DNA from 2 places in the Aquimarina spinulae genome. Region 2 is predicted to be linked to the other one. Evidence: riboswitches for the same ligand, from Rfam matches in the RefSeq annotation. Region 2 holds a riboswitch; the other holds the start of a gene.
The links. Region 2 has a riboswitch for cobalamin ahead of NNH57_RS12925 (TonB-dependent receptor). Riboswitches for the same ligand answer to the same signal wherever they lie in the genome.
Positions count from the first base shown of each region.

Region 1: it holds a riboswitch for cobalamin, as region 2 does, so the genes downstream of both, NNH57_RS06450 (TonB-dependent receptor plug domain-containing protein) here and NNH57_RS12925 (TonB-dependent receptor) in region 2, are expected to answer to the same signal.

Region 1 is NZ_CALSBP010000002.1:157,540-166,610, forward strand. It holds gene NNH57_RS06450 (TonB-dependent receptor plug domain-containing protein) at 1-1,852, opposite strand, end outside; cobalamin riboswitch at 1,931-2,230, opposite strand; gene NNH57_RS06455 (bifunctional adenosylcobinamide kinase/adenosylcobinamide-phosphate guanylyltransferase) at 2,312-2,824, shown strand; gene cobT (nicotinate-nucleotide--dimethylbenzimidazole phosphoribosyltransferase) at 2,836-3,873, shown strand; gene NNH57_RS06465 (hypothetical protein) at 3,911-4,288, shown strand; gene NNH57_RS06470 (adenosylcobinamide-GDP ribazoletransferase) at 4,285-5,049, shown strand; gene cobC (alpha-ribazole phosphatase) at 5,031-5,549, shown strand; gene NNH57_RS06480 (ABC transporter substrate-binding protein) at 5,691-6,830, shown strand; gene NNH57_RS06485 (FecCD family ABC transporter permease) at 6,831-7,862, shown strand; gene NNH57_RS06490 (tetratricopeptide repeat-containing sensor histidine kinase) at 7,905-9,071, opposite strand, start outside.
Region 2 is NZ_CALSBP010000002.1:1,659,323-1,668,393, forward strand. It holds gene NNH57_RS12905 (glycosyltransferase family 2 protein) at 1-696, opposite strand, end outside; gene NNH57_RS12910 (NAD-dependent epimerase/dehydratase family protein) at 693-1,700, opposite strand; gene NNH57_RS12915 (hypothetical protein) at 1,875-2,276, opposite strand; gene cbiE (precorrin-6y C5,15-methyltransferase (decarboxylating) subunit CbiE) at 2,399-3,595, opposite strand; cobalamin riboswitch at 3,798-3,987, shown strand; gene NNH57_RS12925 (TonB-dependent receptor) at 4,092-6,431, shown strand; gene NNH57_RS12930 (PepSY domain-containing protein) at 6,535-7,998, shown strand; gene bluB (5,6-dimethylbenzimidazole synthase) at 8,142-8,798, opposite strand; gene cobJ (precorrin-3B C(17)-methyltransferase) at 8,804-9,071, opposite strand, start outside.

The DNA.
Region 1 (9,071 bases), 1.5 Mb from region 2:
TCGCTGCATAAACATTTAGATTTTTTAGTAATCGATGACTAATGTAAAAATCTAAAATCCCATAACCATCAAGAGAAACTTGTGTTGGGGCAAAAGTAACCGGGTCTGTATTAGCAAAATCATTATCTATACGCTTAGTATTGTATTGATAGTTTAACGAAGTATATGTCTTTTCTCCTAGTTGGTAACCTATACTGGCATTAATCATATGTTTAGGAATTCTAATATTATCATCTAATTTATCAATATTAGTATATGTATAATTCCCTTTTACTGATAGTTTATCTTCTAACATCAATGTAGACACCTCTACTTCTACTCCATCTACCTTAATATCGTCTGGCGAATTAAAGTTCACAAAAGTAGTTGGATTAAAGGTGATGAAATTTTCTGATTTACGATTAAAATATACTACACTCACTGTAGCTTTCTTCTTATGAGATAATTCAACTCCCCCTTCTATAGTTGTACTCTCTTCTGGTTTAAGATCTGGATTTCCGGTAAGAAATGCTGTATCATACAATTGAAATAACGACGGTGTAATATATGCTGTACTATACGATGCTAATCCTTTGATATAATTATCTCCAAATGTATGAGTATATGATGGGTTTATATTGTAGACAACATGATTATCATAGGTGCTATGAATATTATATCTCGCTCCCACATTTAGATTAAAACCAAAATCTGAAGCGTATACTACATTAATATATGGATCTATTATATCAAACTCTGCATCGGTATCACTAATTGTTTCTTCTAGATTTGTTGTGCCAAAAGGAATATTTAGTAGGCTAAATTTACTATACGAACCATTAGCTCCAATAACTGTATGTAGCGTATTGTTAAAGGTATATTTATTATATGCATCAAAAGTATGTACATTACCTTCGTATTTTGAAGGAAAGCTAGACCTGGTAAGATCTCTTTCTAAAGAAGCAAAACTGTTTGTAAATGTAAAACTCCCCTTAGGATATTTAATTTCCCAAAAAGACCCTGCTCTTAATTGTTGGCTTTCAAACCGGTTGTCTCCATCGATTCCTGCAGCAGCATCGAAATCATTTTTATATTGATCCAAATTTCCAAAAAAATGAAACCTGAAGTTATCATTCCATCGGTATCCTAACTTGGCATATACATTAAATTTAGAAAACGCATCACTTTCTGCTCCTTCGACCTCTGCTGCCGATAATCCATCACTAAACTGGTTTCCTATACTTGCCAAATAGCTTACCTTTCCTAAGGTTCCGTTAATCGAAGCCAAGTTTACAAATTCATTAATATCATAATCCTGATCTTCCTGAGATTGATTAGTCCCTATACTGGATTGAAAACTAGCAGCGATTTTTTTCTTACTCTCAGATTTTGTAATAATATTAATTACTGCAGCCGCAGCTCCCGAGCCATATAGCGTACTCGATGCTCCTTTAAGAATTTCAATTTCCTGTACCTGATTCACCGATAATAATCGTAAATCAAAATCTCCAGAAGAAGTAGAAGGATCGCTAACGGTTACTCCATCAATTCTAATCACTACCTGGCGGTTACGCCCTCCTCGTACATAAACCCCAAGATCTTGTCCTGCCACACTGCTATTACCATTAATAAATAAGCCAGTTGCTCTTGTAAGTACCGTAGCTACCGATTGTCCCTGGCTACGTTCTAGTTCTGCAGCGGTAATTTTAGTAATTACTTTACCACTTTGTTCTCGTTTTAAACTAAACTTAGAGTCAGAAATAACCACCTCGTCTAGCTCGTTAACCACTTCATCTATTTGGATCTCCTGTCCAAATACAAAAGAAGATCCCAACATTAAAAATGCGGTTCCAAAAAATACTTTTTTGTTCATTACTTAAACACTTAATTTTTACAATTACCGGAAAAAAGTATGTAGTTTACCCATACCCAAACCTTTGTCCCGAAAGTTTGATTACATCGAATAAAGGCAGGTCTCCTGGCTCGCGTCTTGTTGTTTACCTTCCCGATCGCCATAACGAGCAGTGGTTATAAAGAATTAACAACAAGCATCCATTTTAATGTGGACACAGCATACAGTTGCGGGAACAGCTCAGGGATATTGATTTACGATGCTAGATGTTAGAAATACGATTAAAAATTAAAAATCGCTATTCATTTATCTATCTTCATTTTTTATTGTACCTGATTCCCTTTTAATCCTCAACTCCCTTGATTAAGGAGTATCAGAACCAAAATTCTGCGCGAATGTATTATATTTTACCGAATTTCGGATTACTTTAACAAATAAATAATGTATTCAATTACCTTTGCTTTCTCTAAAACCAATTCAATGTTATATTACATTACAGGAGGAGAACGTTCTGGTAAAAGTGGATATGCACAACGTTTGGCATTACAATTATCTGATACTCCTTATTATCTAGCCACTTCACGCGTTTGGGATGATGATCATCGCAAACGTATAGATAGGCATATTGCAGATCGTGACGAACGTTGGACTTCTATAGAAGAAGAAAAAGAAATTTCTAAAGTTGTAAAAAAGGATAGCATCGTTGTAATCGATTGTGTAACTTTGTGGCTTACCAACTACTATATGGATACAAAAAATGATGTCCAGCTCTCTCTGTCGCAAGCAAAAGCAGAATTTGCTAAACTATTAGATATAAATGCGACTATAATTATCATTTCTAATGAAATCGGAATGGGAGTTCATGCTACTACTGAAGTGGGCAGAAAATTTACAGAACTACAGGGTTGGATGAATCAACATATAGCCAGTCATGCCGATAAAGCAATATTAATGATTTCTGGTATTCCTGTAGAAATCAAAGAATCTAATTAACCAAAATACGCATGGAATTTACTATAAAACCTATCTTTAATAATAGCCTTGAAGCTACTCTTCAAAACAAAATTAATACTAAAACAAAACCTGTCGGAGCATTAGGAGTACTTGAAACAGTCGCCTTACAAATAGGTATGATTCAAAACACAGATCAACCGAGTTTAAACCAATCCACAATTCTCGTTTTTGCGGGTGATCACGGTATTGCCCAAAAAAGAGAAGTCAACCTTTACCCTCAGGAAGTGACTGCACAAATGGTTTATAACTTTATAAATGAAGGAGCGGCTATAAATGTTTTTTGTAAACAACACCAAATTGCGCTTAAAATAGTAGATGCCGGGGTTAATCATGATTTTGAAAATACTTCTGGCATTATTCATGCAAAAATTGATTATGGTACTCAAAATTATCAGGAAAAACCTGCTATGACGATAACGCAATGTACAGAAGCTATACAAAAAGGTGCCGATTTGGTTACAGATACATTTAATAATGGTTGCAATACTATAGGTTTTGGCGAAATGGGAATCGGAAACACCTCTGCTGCTTCATTATTAATGTCATATTTCACAGAGATTCCGATAGCAGAATGTGTGGGTTCTGGTACAGGACTGGATACTTCGGCTATCAAAATCAAACAAAAAATTTTATCTGAAGTATACCAAAAACATACCCCTTCTTCTCCTCTTGATGCCTTAACAATTTTTGGAGGATTCGAAATTGCCATGATCACAGGTGCAATTTTAAAAGCAGCAGAACTCAAAATGACTGTTATCATCGATGGGTTTATCGTTACTTCTGCTGTATTGGTTGCACATGCTATGCATCAAAACGTATTAGATTATTGCATATTTGCACATACATCTGAAGAGCAAGGACATCAAAAAATGTATGAGTTCTTAGATAAAAAACCATTGATCAACCTTGGTATGCGCTTAGGGGAAGGAACAGGAGTTGCTGTTGCATATCCTATTATAGAATCTGCAGTTGCTTTTCTTAATACTATGGCTAGTTTTGAAAGTGCTGGAGTTTCTGGTAATAACTAACTGTTCTAAAATACCCAAATTAAAAATATGAAAACATATGAAAAGAGGTGTGTTATCTGTTATTATTGCATGCATAGGTTTTTATTTCATGTATAAAATTAATCTATCGGGACATCATGTATTTTTAGAAATAAAAGAGAATACAGAAATTGCTCCTACAACACAAGTTCTTAGTAAACTATATAAAATCACTACTCTATGCATAGGGTTATTAAGTCTATATTTAGGGGTTATTTCTGCTCTCAAAAAAAATAAAATAGGAGTTTTAGGTATCGTATTTTCAATAGTTCTCATTATTTTGGCATGTATACCATTTTCTAAATATCTACAGAAGAATTCTGCTATTAACACCGATTTCCATGCTAAAAAAGTTGCCGTCCTTACAAAAATGATAAAAGAAACATACTATTTATGAAAAAGGAAATTCACATCTTTTTTACTGCATTGATGTTTTTTACCCGTATTCCTTGCCCAAAATGGGTAAATCATGATCCCGAATATTTACATCTTAGCTCCAAGTACTTTCCTCTAGTGGGGATCATTGTCGGAAGTATTGGTGCTATTGTTTTTTATGGAGCTTCTTTTATTTTTTCGGTAGAAATTTCAGTAATTCTATCTATGTTTTCTACCATTTATGCTACAGGTGCATTTCATGAAGATGGATTTGCAGATGTATGCGACGGATTTGGTGGTGGGTGGACCAAAGATAAGATCCTTTTGATCATGAAAGATTCTCGTTTAGGTACATATGGTACTATTGGGTTATTGTTAATGCTAAGCATAAAATTTGCAGCATTAAGAGAAGTAGAAATGTATTACATCCCATTTTTATTAATTTCTGGACATGCCCTAAGTCGTTTTATAGCCACCACCTTAATCTTTACGCATCCTTATGTAAGAGATACAGAAAACAGTAAGGCAAAACCAGCAGCAAAAAGCATGAGTATACATTCATTATTAGTAAGTGGTATATTTGGTATTGCTCCTTTATTTTTCTTCAAAAATCCCATGATATTTCTTACCTTAATCCCCATGTACCTGTCAAAAATGTTCTTAGCAGCCAAATTCAAAAAATGGATTGGCGGTCAAACAGGAGATTGTGCAGGTGCCGTACAACAACTGAGCGAAATTGTTTTTTATCTTACTAGCATAGCACTATGGAAATATATCTGGTAAGACATACCACCCCAAATATCGAAAAAGGAATTTGCTACGGACAAAGCGATATAGGAATTACAAATACCTTTACTGCCGAAGTAGAAAAAATACATCAATCTATTCCTGTTCATGAAATTACAACTATATATAGTAGTCCATTACAGCGGTGTAAACTATTAGCCCAAACATTCAAAAAAGAAATCATCTACGATCATCGACTTAAAGAATTAAATTTTGGAGATTGGGAGTTACAGCCCTGGGATGCTATACATAGTTCTGAAATAGATCCCTGGATGAACGATTTTGTAAATGTGCAAGTCCCAAATGGAGAGTCATATATCAAACTACAAGAACGTATTTTGGATTTTTATACCTCTCTGGATCATATTTCTGAAGAAAAAATTGCAATAATAACGCATGCTGGGCCTATGAGAGCATTGCTTGCCAAGCTACAACAAATAGAGCTTAAAGACTCTTTTAGTATCAAGATTGCATACGGAGAAGTATTTAGTATCTAATCTTATAAAATTTTAGTAGAAAAAATAATGTGCTCTTAATTTAATATGCTGTAACAGATTTTCTATTACAGCATACGGGTTTAAAATCATTTCGGGATTAAACTTATTCTGATTTACTATTTTTACAAAAAAATGATGCTCATGCGTACTATATTTATCATTTCTTTACTATTCTTATTAAGTGCTTCTTGTAAGAAAACACCAAAAGATACAACTCCACTCACTGTGATGTATCTGGCTCCTCAAAATATTGAACACGCCTCGGGATTTACTATTAAAAACCAGGAAAATTATAAAGAAATTAAGGTTTCAACACCCTGGCCAGATGCAAAAGAAGAGCTTACCTATATTTTACACCCAAAAGGAACAGAAAAACCATTTAAATCTCCAAATGCAATATTTATTGAAGTACCTGTAGAAAGAGTCGTTGTGACTTCTACTACAGATATTCCGATGTTGGAGTATATGAATCTTGAAGAGAAGTTAGTAGGATTTCCCCATACAGATTATATCTCTTCTGAGAAAACACGAGCTTTGATTAACAATGGTGCGATTAAAGAACTTGGTGAGGAATGGAATCTAAATACAGAAGTTGTTCTTGAGCTTTCCCCCGAATTAGTTGTTGGGTTTTCTTCTTCTGGAGATACAAAAGCTTATGACCTAATACAAAAAACCGGAATTCCTGTGGTAATTAATGGTTCCTGGTTAGAAGAACACCCCCTAGGTAGGGCAGAATGGATAAAATTTATGGCAGCTTTCTTTGGTAAAGAAAAAATGGCAGAAGATATCTTTCAAAATATAAAAAAAGAATACAACCAAGCAACTACTTTAGCCAAAAACACAACTTCTTCTCCAACAGTATTATCGGGTAATATGTTTAAGGATGTATGGCATGTTCCCGGCGGAAACAGCTTTGTCGCCAAATTTTTAAAAGATGCAAATACTACATATTTATGGGAAGACGTAAAAAAAAGTGGAAGCGTGGCATTAAGTTTTGAAAGCGTACTTGAAAAGGCCCAAAAGGCAGAACTATGGATAGGATCAGGAAACTCTAAATCACTCGATGAGCTAAAAGCAAAGAATCATCGGTATACTTTATTCGATGCCTTTAAAAATAAAGCCGTATATTCTTCAACTTTAAAGATGGGTTCTAAAGGAGGATTAATATATTATGAATTAGGACCTATGCGGCCCGACTTAATTTTAAAAGATATCATTAAAATTGCTCATCCAGAATTATTAATCGATTATGAACCCTTTTTTTTTGAAAAACTAAATTAATTGACCCCAACCAAATCATATAAACGTGTTTTTATAAGTATTATCATACTTCTGTTCATTTGCTTTATAACTAACATAAGCTTAGGCTCAGTATTTATTCCATGGTTAGATACGCTAAGCAGCCTGGTAGGCGGAACAGTAGAAAAAGAAGCCTGGAGGCATATCATTGTTGATTATCGATTACCAAAAGCAATTACTGCCATAATTGTAGGCAGTGGGCTTGGGATTTCTGGATTATTAATGCAAACCTTATTTAGAAATCCATTAGCAGGCCCCTTTGTACTCGGCATAAGCTCTGGAGCAAGTCTGGGAGTAGCACTACTCATATTAGGAAGTGCATTTACCGGAGTCGCTGTTTCTACTTTTTTAATTTCAAAATGGGGATTAGTTATTGCAGCCAGCTTGGGTAGTATATTAGTATTGTTTGCCGTAATGCTTGTTTCAATTAAAGTAAGAGATACAATGGCAATACTTATTATCGGACTTATGTTTGGAAGTATTACAGCTGCTATAGTGAGTGTACTGGCCTACTTTGCTCCTGCCGATCAATTACAACGATATATTTTCTGGGGATTTGGAAGTTTAGGCAATCTATCCTGGCATGATGTACTTATATTTTCTGGTATATCATTATTAGGAATGTTATTATCCATCCTTGCCATAAAACCTCTAAACACGCTACTCCTGGGAGAAAACTATGCTCGTAGCCTTGGGCTAAATATCAAGACAAGTCGTTTTCTGATTATTGTTGCTACAGGGTTATTAGCCGGTAGCGTTACCGTTTTTGCCGGACCGATTGCCTTTATTGGTCTAGCTGTCCCTCATCTTACAAGACAACTATTTCATACCTCAGATCATAAAACATTAATTCCTGCTGTAATATTATTAGGCAGTATCATTATGCTGGTATGTGATAGTATTGCACAGTTACCATCTAGCGAATATACACTTCCTATTAATGCTATTACTTCATTAATTGGTGCTCCTGTAGTCATCTGGTTATTAGTTCGAAAACGAAAAATGTTGTTTTAGACCTCTCCTTATATTTATCCTACAGCAATACCACTAAAATATTTATTGCAGTATTGGTATTTCAATAGTAATAATAGTCCCTCTTTTAAGACGAGAATCGACATGCATTACACCCGATAATTTTTGTATTCGACTTTCTATATTTGTTAAACCAATACCTAAAGATGTAACAGAGGTATCAAACCCTTTACCATTGTCTTCAAAAATAACATGAATAAGGTTATCTATAAGATCGATTTGAATTTCAACTTTACGGGCATTAGCATGTTTTATGGTATTTGTAATAAGTTCCTGAAAAACAGAGAATAGTTCATTATGAAATGAATGATCTATTTCATTAATTTTATTTTCTGAATAGGTTGAAATATGAATACTTAATTTACTGGCATTTCCAATATTCTGCATGTACTCTTTTAGCAACAGTATAAAGTTATTATGTCTAAATTTTTTAGGAATAAGGTCATGAGAAAGTGTCCTAACTTGCTTATAGGTATCATCAATCTGTTGATAGATGGCGTCCATTTTCTTTAAGTTTTCTTTGGCCAAACCAAACTGAAGCTTTATTGCTGCCAGATTTCCTCCTATCCTGTCATGAAGCTCTTGAGCAATACGGTTTCTTTCTTTATCCTGAATACTAATCGAGGTTTTAATTAATTTTAACTCCTGGTCTCTTATTAAGGCTTCTATCTTTTGTTCTCCTATTTCTTTTTCTTTTTTATGCAATAAGCTCTGACTTTTTAACTTTTGATAATATAGAAAAAGTAAACCCGCCAGAGGTATCAAAATTACAACAAATGCATATGTAAGAGTTTGTTTCTGAAACTGTTGTCTTTCTATTTCTAAAACTTTAAGTTCTTGATTCTTTTTTAAAATTGTTATTTCCTTTTCTTTCTTTAATGTCTCATATTCTATTTCCAGTTTAGCTACTTCCTTATCTTTTTGTAGTTTTTTTATAGAATCTTGTATTTGAATCTTTTTCTCTGTATTCTCTAAAGCTTCTTTATAGTTTTTTTCTTCTAGAGCTATATTTTTCAAGCTTTGGTATACATATAATTGTTGCTTAAGATATCCTGATTCTTTGGATATTTTCAATACCTCATTATATCCTTTCTTAGCATTTTTAAAATCCTTCTTCTCTCGATAAATTTCGCATATATTAAGTATATTATTCAGGATAATTAAAGGATAATTATATTCTCTTGCAATAGG
Region 2 (9,071 bases):
GTCAAAATATCGATTGTCTTTGTATTCTTCCCAGGTACGTGAGATTCTATCAGACCGGTCTCTCCAGTGATGCAGAATTTTATCAATCCCTACGACAGTTAAACCTAATCTGTAAAATCGAAAACAGAGGTCATAATCTTCTGGGTATATAATCGGATCAAAAGCACCTGCAGCATCAAAATCTTCTTTGTGTAGTAACCAACAATGAGACGGGATAACACATTCTCTATAAATCTCTTGATAGTGAGTACTTGTTCTGGCAACTTCATTAAGCCATTTTTCGTATTTAAGAAACCCATCACCTACAACTCCCTCGTCAACAAAATGCTCAGTTCCTCCTGCAATCACAGTTCCTTTTCCGTGTTTACTCCATTCTTCTACAAGTACTTCTATTTTATACGCTGGCATTTTATCATCAGAATCCATTCTGTTGATCAATGTTCCTTTGGTCTCGGCATATCCCACTTGTAGTGTTGGGATTAATTTAGGTCTATCACTATTAAAAAATCGAATTCTGGTGTCTTTTGCAGCATACTCCTGTAAAATTTTTGGACTAGCATCTGATGAGTGATCATTTACAGCAATAAGTTCCCAGTTTTGATACGTTTGTGCCAGAATAGAATCTAAGCAATCCCGCAAATAAGGAGCCGTATCTTTAACAGCCATTATAATAGTAACTAGTGGTTGATTTGTCATTGCTTTAAAGGTTTTTTCCAGGAATTCGGCAGCTTTTTTGTTATTTCAATGTTTTGGAATTCTTTACTAGAACGCGCCCCATGAGTTTTTACCCATTTGGCCATTTCTAAAAGCCCAGTTTCTAAATCTATATGTTTTTTGGGGTTAAAAACAGTATCAAATTTTGAATGATTAGCATAAGCATGAATCACTTCTTCCCGTTTTTCTAGTTGTTCTATAGCTAGTTCTGATTGCATTGCATTACTAACTGCTATTGCCAGCTCTTTTACAGAGTATACTGTATCATTTCCTATATTAAAAACTGTATTATATGCTTCAGGTATCGTTACCGAACTAGCAATATAAGGTGCGATATCATCAATATGTGTAAAAGCTCTGGTTTGCTTACCATCTCCAAAAATGGTTAACGGTTTATTTTCAAGAATTTGATTCATAAATATCCCAACGACATTACGATATTTATCTCCTATATTTTGGTGTCTTCCGTATACATTATGAGGTCTGAAAATAATATAGTCCATACCAAACATCTTCTGTGCATTTATCAGATCTAATTCTACTGCGTACTTTGCTATTCCATAAGGATCTTCTGGTTGCGGAAATTGTGTTTCTACCAATGGCAATGTATTTGTCCCATAGACTGCAATAGAAGAGGTAAAAACAAAACATTTCACTTCATGGGTTACCGATGCGTTAATCAAATTAACACTACCGATCAGGTTATTCTGGTAGTTGAAATTTCTAATAAAATGACTTAGTCCTTCAGCCGCATAGGCTGCCAAATGATAAACATAGGTGAACTTATACTTATCAAAAAGAGTATGTATTAAGGTAACGTCTAGTATCGAACCTTCATAGAATAGTGCTGCTGAGTTTATATTTTCCTTATCTCCTCCGGAAAGATCATCTAAAACTATAACCTGGTGATTTTGTTTTAGTAAATGATTGACCACATGCGAACCTATAAATCCCGCTCCGCCAGTTACAAGTGAAGTTATTTTCACACGTTGAAATTTTTTAATGCTCGTTTCATTTGGCAAACCTACATAAATTGATCATATATGGGATAGGTTTTGTTTAAAATGAATTATTTTCAAGATCCATAATAGGGCTTGATACAAACTTCTTGTTGTTTACACTCTCTATATAACAGGCTTTACAAACAGACGCTAATGATTCTAAAGCCTATAACGATAATCCAATATCAGAAATGGTGTTATGCGGGTATTTGGGAGTGATTCGATCAAATCTTCTGTGCATGACTCTAGGCAATAACCTTCATTCAATAAAATGTTTTCGTAAGTGACACACTTATTATCATCGTTAGTTTTTGTGGTTTTATCAATAATAATTTCAACATTCGGTAATGGAATGTTTTTAGTATCTATAACTTCTACAATAAGATTATTTGTAAGGAATTTTTCAGAAGAAATAGTACTTATAACACTGTTGGTTTCTTCTACTTCTGTTTCTATTTCTATCTTTTTCATGTCAAGTTTAGACATATCACCATTCTTTCTAAAAGAATATAGAACAGCAGCACCAATCATCAGTAAACTAAGTAGTTTATTTTTTTTCATAATCATATTCTTTTCCTAATACTTAGATACAAAAGTATACACTATGTGAAGTGAATAACACACTGGAAACCGTGAATTTTATTAAAAAAAGCAAACCAGATACTGAATAAAAAATTAGATTTCTATTTGGTTTTAGATCTTAATTTTATTGCTTTAAGCAACGTAATTGGATTGTATTTATCAAATGACAGTATGGATTCTTCTACAACGGTATATCCTATTTTGTTACAACCTGCTTTAAAAGCTTGTACCGAACTTTCTTTTACAGCATTAATTACTATACAGGTTTCAAGTTGTAAAACCGGAGTGATTTTTAGAAAAAGTTCTTCTAATCTGCCGCCGTGACCTCCTATAAAAATTGCTTCAGGCTTTGCAAACTGAGTAAGATCGTGTTCAAAAAAATCTCCCATTACTACCTGAATACCAGGAACGCCAAAACATTTCTGATTTTCTATCATAATTGCTTCACATTCTGGCCTTTTTTCGAAAGCAACTACCGCTATATCTGGGTTTTTTAATTTGGCTTCTATACTAACAGATCCAGTGCAAAAACCGATATCCCATACTATATCAACAGTAAGAATATCTAAATAATGTAAGGTAGTTAATCGAATAGGCATTTTGGTAATCATCTTAGGCCTGCCAGGTAAGCCTTTAAAATCAGCATCCTTTATCCCAAAATCAATTTGACGATGCGCTGTTTTTTTTAGTATCACACAATTCAGTGAGTGAAACTTCATTGTTGAAGCTTCCAATAAAGATAATTTCTGAAATTTTTCCTGTTCTCCTTCTATGTCTTCCCCTACGATAATTTTATAATTATCATATCCATACTCCAAAAGTCTTTTTGCAATGGTGGCTGGAGTTTTTTCTGCATCTGTAAGCACTCCTATACTTTCTTTTTGTTGGATTAAGATAGTATCTAATGCTTTCCAGCTTCTTCCATGCACACTTACGGTTTCTAACTGGTTACTATTCAAATGCATTGCATTAGCCAATAATTGAATCGAACTAAAATAGGGAGTTGTTATGATTTTTGCATCTGGATATTTATTTTTTAATGTATTCGAAAATCCATAAAACAGTGGATTTCCGGAAGCAAAAACAATAATCGGTACTGCTGCTTTTTCATATACCTCGAATACCTGAGACATCGGAGATTGAATAGCTATCCATTGATGATTTTTGGGAAGATAGTCTTTCACCAATTCGTAATGACGTCTTCCTCCACTAAAAACACAGGTGTCCAGAATACTTTGTTGTTGTTCTGTTGTAAAATCCGGGGTCTTATTTCCGATACCTATAATATGGAAGATCATAGTGCTATTGATGTTGTATATATTCTTATTGAATCAACAAAGCTACGAAGTTAAAGTTTATAGAAATCAAAATATTTATCACTCCTCTCTAAAACCATATCCTTTCTCTCATTTACAATTGTTTAGTGTTAGAGCAAAAAATATTCAGTTATTATAAATGAAAACACATCACTTTCAATTTGATCCAACAGCAAAAAAACTATATTTGCGCCCGATAAATGGTTTTTCACCTATGGTGAAAATTAAAAGGGAATTTGGTGAGAGTCCAAAACTGTTCCCGCAACTGTAAGATTCACAAAAAAGTAGTACCATAAAACCACTGTAGCAAAGGCTATGGGAAGGAGGTAATTACCGAATTAAGTCAGGAGACCTGCCATAAAATCTAAATAATTATTAACTCTCGGGTAAAGAGTGAAAATAATAATAACTGCCTTTAACCTAAAAGGTAGTCTTTATTTATTTCTGCATTTTTCCCTGCTTAATCTCAATTTAAAAAATGAAAAAATTAGTATTATGCAGTGTCTTATTGTTATGGGGGTTCATGACCTACGCACAATCAAACATTACAATTACTGGAACTGTAAAAAGTCAAATTTCTGGAAAAGGAATTTCTAATGTATCTGTTTATATACAACAGACAAATCACGAAACAATTACAGATGAAGAAGGAAAGTATTCGATCTCATTAGAAAAAGGGAATTACAACATTTCGTTCTCTGCCATTAGCTATCAACAAATTACTAAAAATATTATTGTGGATAGAGAATCTCTCATTTTGAATGTAACCCTTAAAAAAAACATTACTGGATTAGAAGAAGTATTTATTAATGGGGGAAGTAATAAAACCAATAAAGAAATACTAAATGTAAACAAATTAGGGATCAAAAACATAGACATCCCAGTAACTACCAACAGTATTAATGGAGAAATTATGCAACAACGTAATGTTTTTGATATAGGAGATGCGGTTAAAAGTGTTACAGGCGTAAGGCCTATAAATAGATATGGAGGTTTCCAAACTTTTAGAATTAGAGGATTTAATAATTTTGTTATGCTAGTTGATGGTGTTAGAGATGAACGGCATAACATATCTACCAGTGCACCTTCAACAAACCTGGCAAATGTAGAAAGAATAGAAGTACTCAAAGGCCCTGCAGGGGTTCTATATGGTCATTCGGCATTAGGAGGAATTATAAATATAGTCCGCAAAAAACCTACACATAAACAAAAAGCTAATTTTAAAGCCACTTATGGTAGTTATGACACTTATAATCTTGAAGGTGGTATTGGTGGTCCAGTTTCAGATAAATTACGCTATAGAGTAGATATAGGAACGACACGTACTCAAGGGTGGAGAGATTATGGTATAGCGACTAATAATGGATCCTTAATGTTAGATTATACACCTTCAGCAAATAACAAGTTAGCTTTCTACTTTCAGACTAATAAAGATGTATATGATACAGATACTGGTATTCCTGTAGATGAAGACAGTTCTGTTATCCCAGGAATGGATCCAGAGACCAGATACAACGATCCGCAAGATTATTTAAAACACAAACGTCTTGATTATCAAATAAAATACTCGCATGATTTTAATTCTAATTTAAAGTTATCCAATCTCTTATCATATTCAAATGATGATATAGATTATCTTTCTACAGAGTTTTTAGAGTTAAATCCAACTAAAGATTCTATCACCAGAGCTTTCCCGTTTTATTTTAATCATAAAACCAAAACTTTGCAAAATCAATTAGATTTAAGCTATACATTCAAAACAGGTACTATAAAACATAAGACATTACTAGGGAATTCTATCAGTATTTTAGATCGTAAGACTTTTAGAGGAGAAGTAATTGGCCCTGGAACTTTTACAACTATTTCTGTTCAAAACCCTACTTTAAACCAAGGGCACATTGAGACAATAGATAATAAAGTTGATATAAAAAAAGAGGTAGTATACGCTTTTTACTTGCAAGATTGGATTAAATTTTCTGATAAATTTAAAGCATTAATAGGACTGCGTTATGATACATTTATCGGAACTTATTATAGAGATATTATTGACAATAACAGGAACTTAATTACTTCTGGAGTTCGTACAGAAATCCCTTCATCTTCTTTCACATATCGGGCAGGTATTGTTTACCAACCAATAAAAGATATGATTAGCATTTTTGCTTCATATTCAAACTATTTTAAACCATCAAGAAGAGTAACTCCGGATGGAAAAGTATTTGACCCTGAAACAGGTTTTCAAAATGAATTAGGAATCAAGTTTCAAAAAAACGATTTGTTTACTGCTACACTTTCAGCTTATTTTATGTTAAAAAATAATATCGTAGAAAAAACAAGTGTCGATGATTACCAGCAAATAGGTTCTGCAGATTCTAAAGGGATAGAATTCGATATTGAATCAAAACCTTTTGAAGGATTTTATATTAAAGCAGGATATGCTTTCGTAGATGCCAAAATTAGAGATTATAATAAAACGTTACAGACTATACCAGCAGGAAACAGGTTACCATATGCTCCTAAAAATTCTATTAATTTTTGGGGAAATTATGAATTTCAAAAAGGGTATTTGCAAGGTTTGGGAGCTGGATTAGGGCTAAATTACGTAGATAAAAACTATACCAATTCAAGCAATACATATACATTACCATCGTATACGACCATAGATGGAACTCTTTATTATCAAGCAAAAAAAGTTAGAATAGGATTAAACATAAATAATATTGGCGATACACTTTATTTTACCGATGCGATCTATTCAAATCAGTTTTTCCCTGGCCAGGGAAGAAATTATAAATTAAGTTTGGCATATAAATTTTAAACAAACTTAAAAGGAGAATGTATCGATGTAATCTAACTATCGGTACATTTTCCATTACTTTAATAAAATCTACAATTTATCCACTGAAATATTGTAAAAACAGATGAAACAGATTATTTCTTTACATCATTGGCTTGGCACTTTTTTTTGTGCTTTATTTTTAATTTGGTTTTTATCGGGCTTTGTTATGATGTATCAAAGTTTTCCAAATCTAAGTGAAACTGAAAGAATAGAAATGCTTTCTAGTTCTGTAAATACTGAGGTATTATCCCCTAAAACTGTTTTTAAAAATGATACTATTGACGAGATATCCCAACTTAGACTGAATTATGTTCTCAATAGACCTGTTTTTCATTTGATTACAGATCAGGGGGGAATTTTTTCCAAATATGCAGATAATGGACAAAAAGTAATCCTAACAAAAGAGATAGCGCTAAAAATCGCAGCAAAAAACACAGGAATAACGGCTAATTCTACTATCCAAATATTAGCAGAGCTAGACCAATGGATTCCAAGAACAAAGTATTTACCACATATGCCTATTTTCAAAATTGAATTTGAGGACGAAAACAATACGTTGGTTTATATCTCATCGGTAACGGGAGAGTTACTTGCTATAAATACCAGTTCTGAAAGATTTTGGTCGTGGTTGGGTGCTATTCCTCATTGGATTTACTTTAAGGATATTAGAATTCATAATACATTATGGGCACAACTGGTAACATGGTTAGCCGCATTAGGATTCATCATGGTAATTACAGGTATAATAACTGGATTGGTGAGATACAAAAAGAAACCAAAGGCCAAGTTTAAAAGATTCAAAAACAAATGGTACAATTATCATTATTATTTTGGATTGGTTTTTGGGGTATTTGTATGTACCTGGATTTTTAGTGGGTGGATGAGTATGACCCCTTTTGGATGGACTCCTAGTACACAATTACAAAAAGAAGAAGTTCTAAAATGGCAAATGCAAAAACATACTATAAATTACTATAATGAGGATAGTTGGAGTAGTTTTCTAAATCAGTTAGAACAAAAGAAATTTAAAGAAGTAAGTTTTAATTTTTTTCAAAATAATGTTTATGCCCAAGTTTTTTTTCAAAATACAAGTTCTTTATATAGTTTATATAACGCTAACCCTTCTTTAAGCATAGATAGCTATCAAAAAATTGTAAATTCTTTTTCTCCAGAAAATGAAGTGAAAGAAAGTATTCTCTTAAAAGAATATGACAATTATTATTATAGTCGACATAATGATAAAGATTTACCGATAATTAGAATTAAAACCACTAAAAATATAACCTATTATATCAATCCAAAAACAACCAGGGTAGTATACAAATGTGCTACAAAAAACAAAATTCAACGCTGGATTTATCACGGTTTACATAGTTTAGATTTCTCATTTCTGGCATGGAACAGGCCTTTATGGGATATTGTTCTTTTTATTTTATTAACAGGAGGTACAGTACTTAGTTTTTCGGCAACTGGATTAGGAGTTAAATTCATTAAAAGAAAAAATAGAAAAAGGGTAAAAAGGAAGGAGAAGAAATCTAAAAAATAAAGTTTTACGGTAGAATATCATTAATATATCTATTACTTTTCAATTTGATTGTAGTAATTTCTGTGTAATAAAAATGACAAAATTCACAAACCTCAACCAGAGCAATTCATTTTGCTAAAAACGAAGCGTAGTAACATTCTCAATTATTTATATTTTTCCTGAATAACAACTTCTTTTTGAAGTTTTTTACGATCCCATTTTTTTAATTCTAACTCGGGTTGGTTATAAAACATGTCGGTATACCCAAAACATAAATATCCTATTAATTGGTTTTGTTCTGGAGCATCAAGTACCTGTTTTACTTTTTCAGGATCTAAAATACTTACCCATCCCATACCTATATTTAAGGATCGTGCCATAAGCCACATATTTTGTATCGCACAAACCACACTGTATTTACCCATATTAGGCATACTTGTTTGTCCCAAAACAGGGCCTTCTGCAGGTTTATAAAACACTGCCATATTTAAAGGAGATTCTAAAATCCCTTCTAGTTTAAGCTTGATGTATTCTTTTTGCTTTTCGTCTGTAAATTGAATTGCGGCACGTGCCGTTTCTTCAGAAAAAGTTTCTTTTACAGCTTGCTTCGTTTTTTGATCTCTGATCAATACAAATTCCCAGGGTTGCGAAAACCCTACCGAAGGAGCTGCCAATGCAGCTTCTATGATCCTATCAATTGACTCCTGAGATATGGGAGTATTTAAAAATCGATTCCCTCGGACATCCCTGCGATGCGCCATTACCTCTTCGAGCAATGCTTGTTCTTTATCGTTAAATACACGTTGTGGATGCTCTTTCATATATTCTATAATTTAGCTTCTTCTAGCGTAAATGCTGCATTAACAATAGCCGCTGCAAAATTACTACCTCCTCGCTTTTCGGTAATTAATGCATACGGAATATGAGATATTGCTTTTAGTCGTTCTTTAGATTCAATTACATTGATAAATCCTACTGGCGCTCCAATAACTCCTGTCGGAGATAATATTCCTTCTTGAATCTGATCTGCAATCTCAATTAATGCGGTAGGTGCATTTCCGATAACAAATAGTGCTTTGGGGTATTTTTTTGCA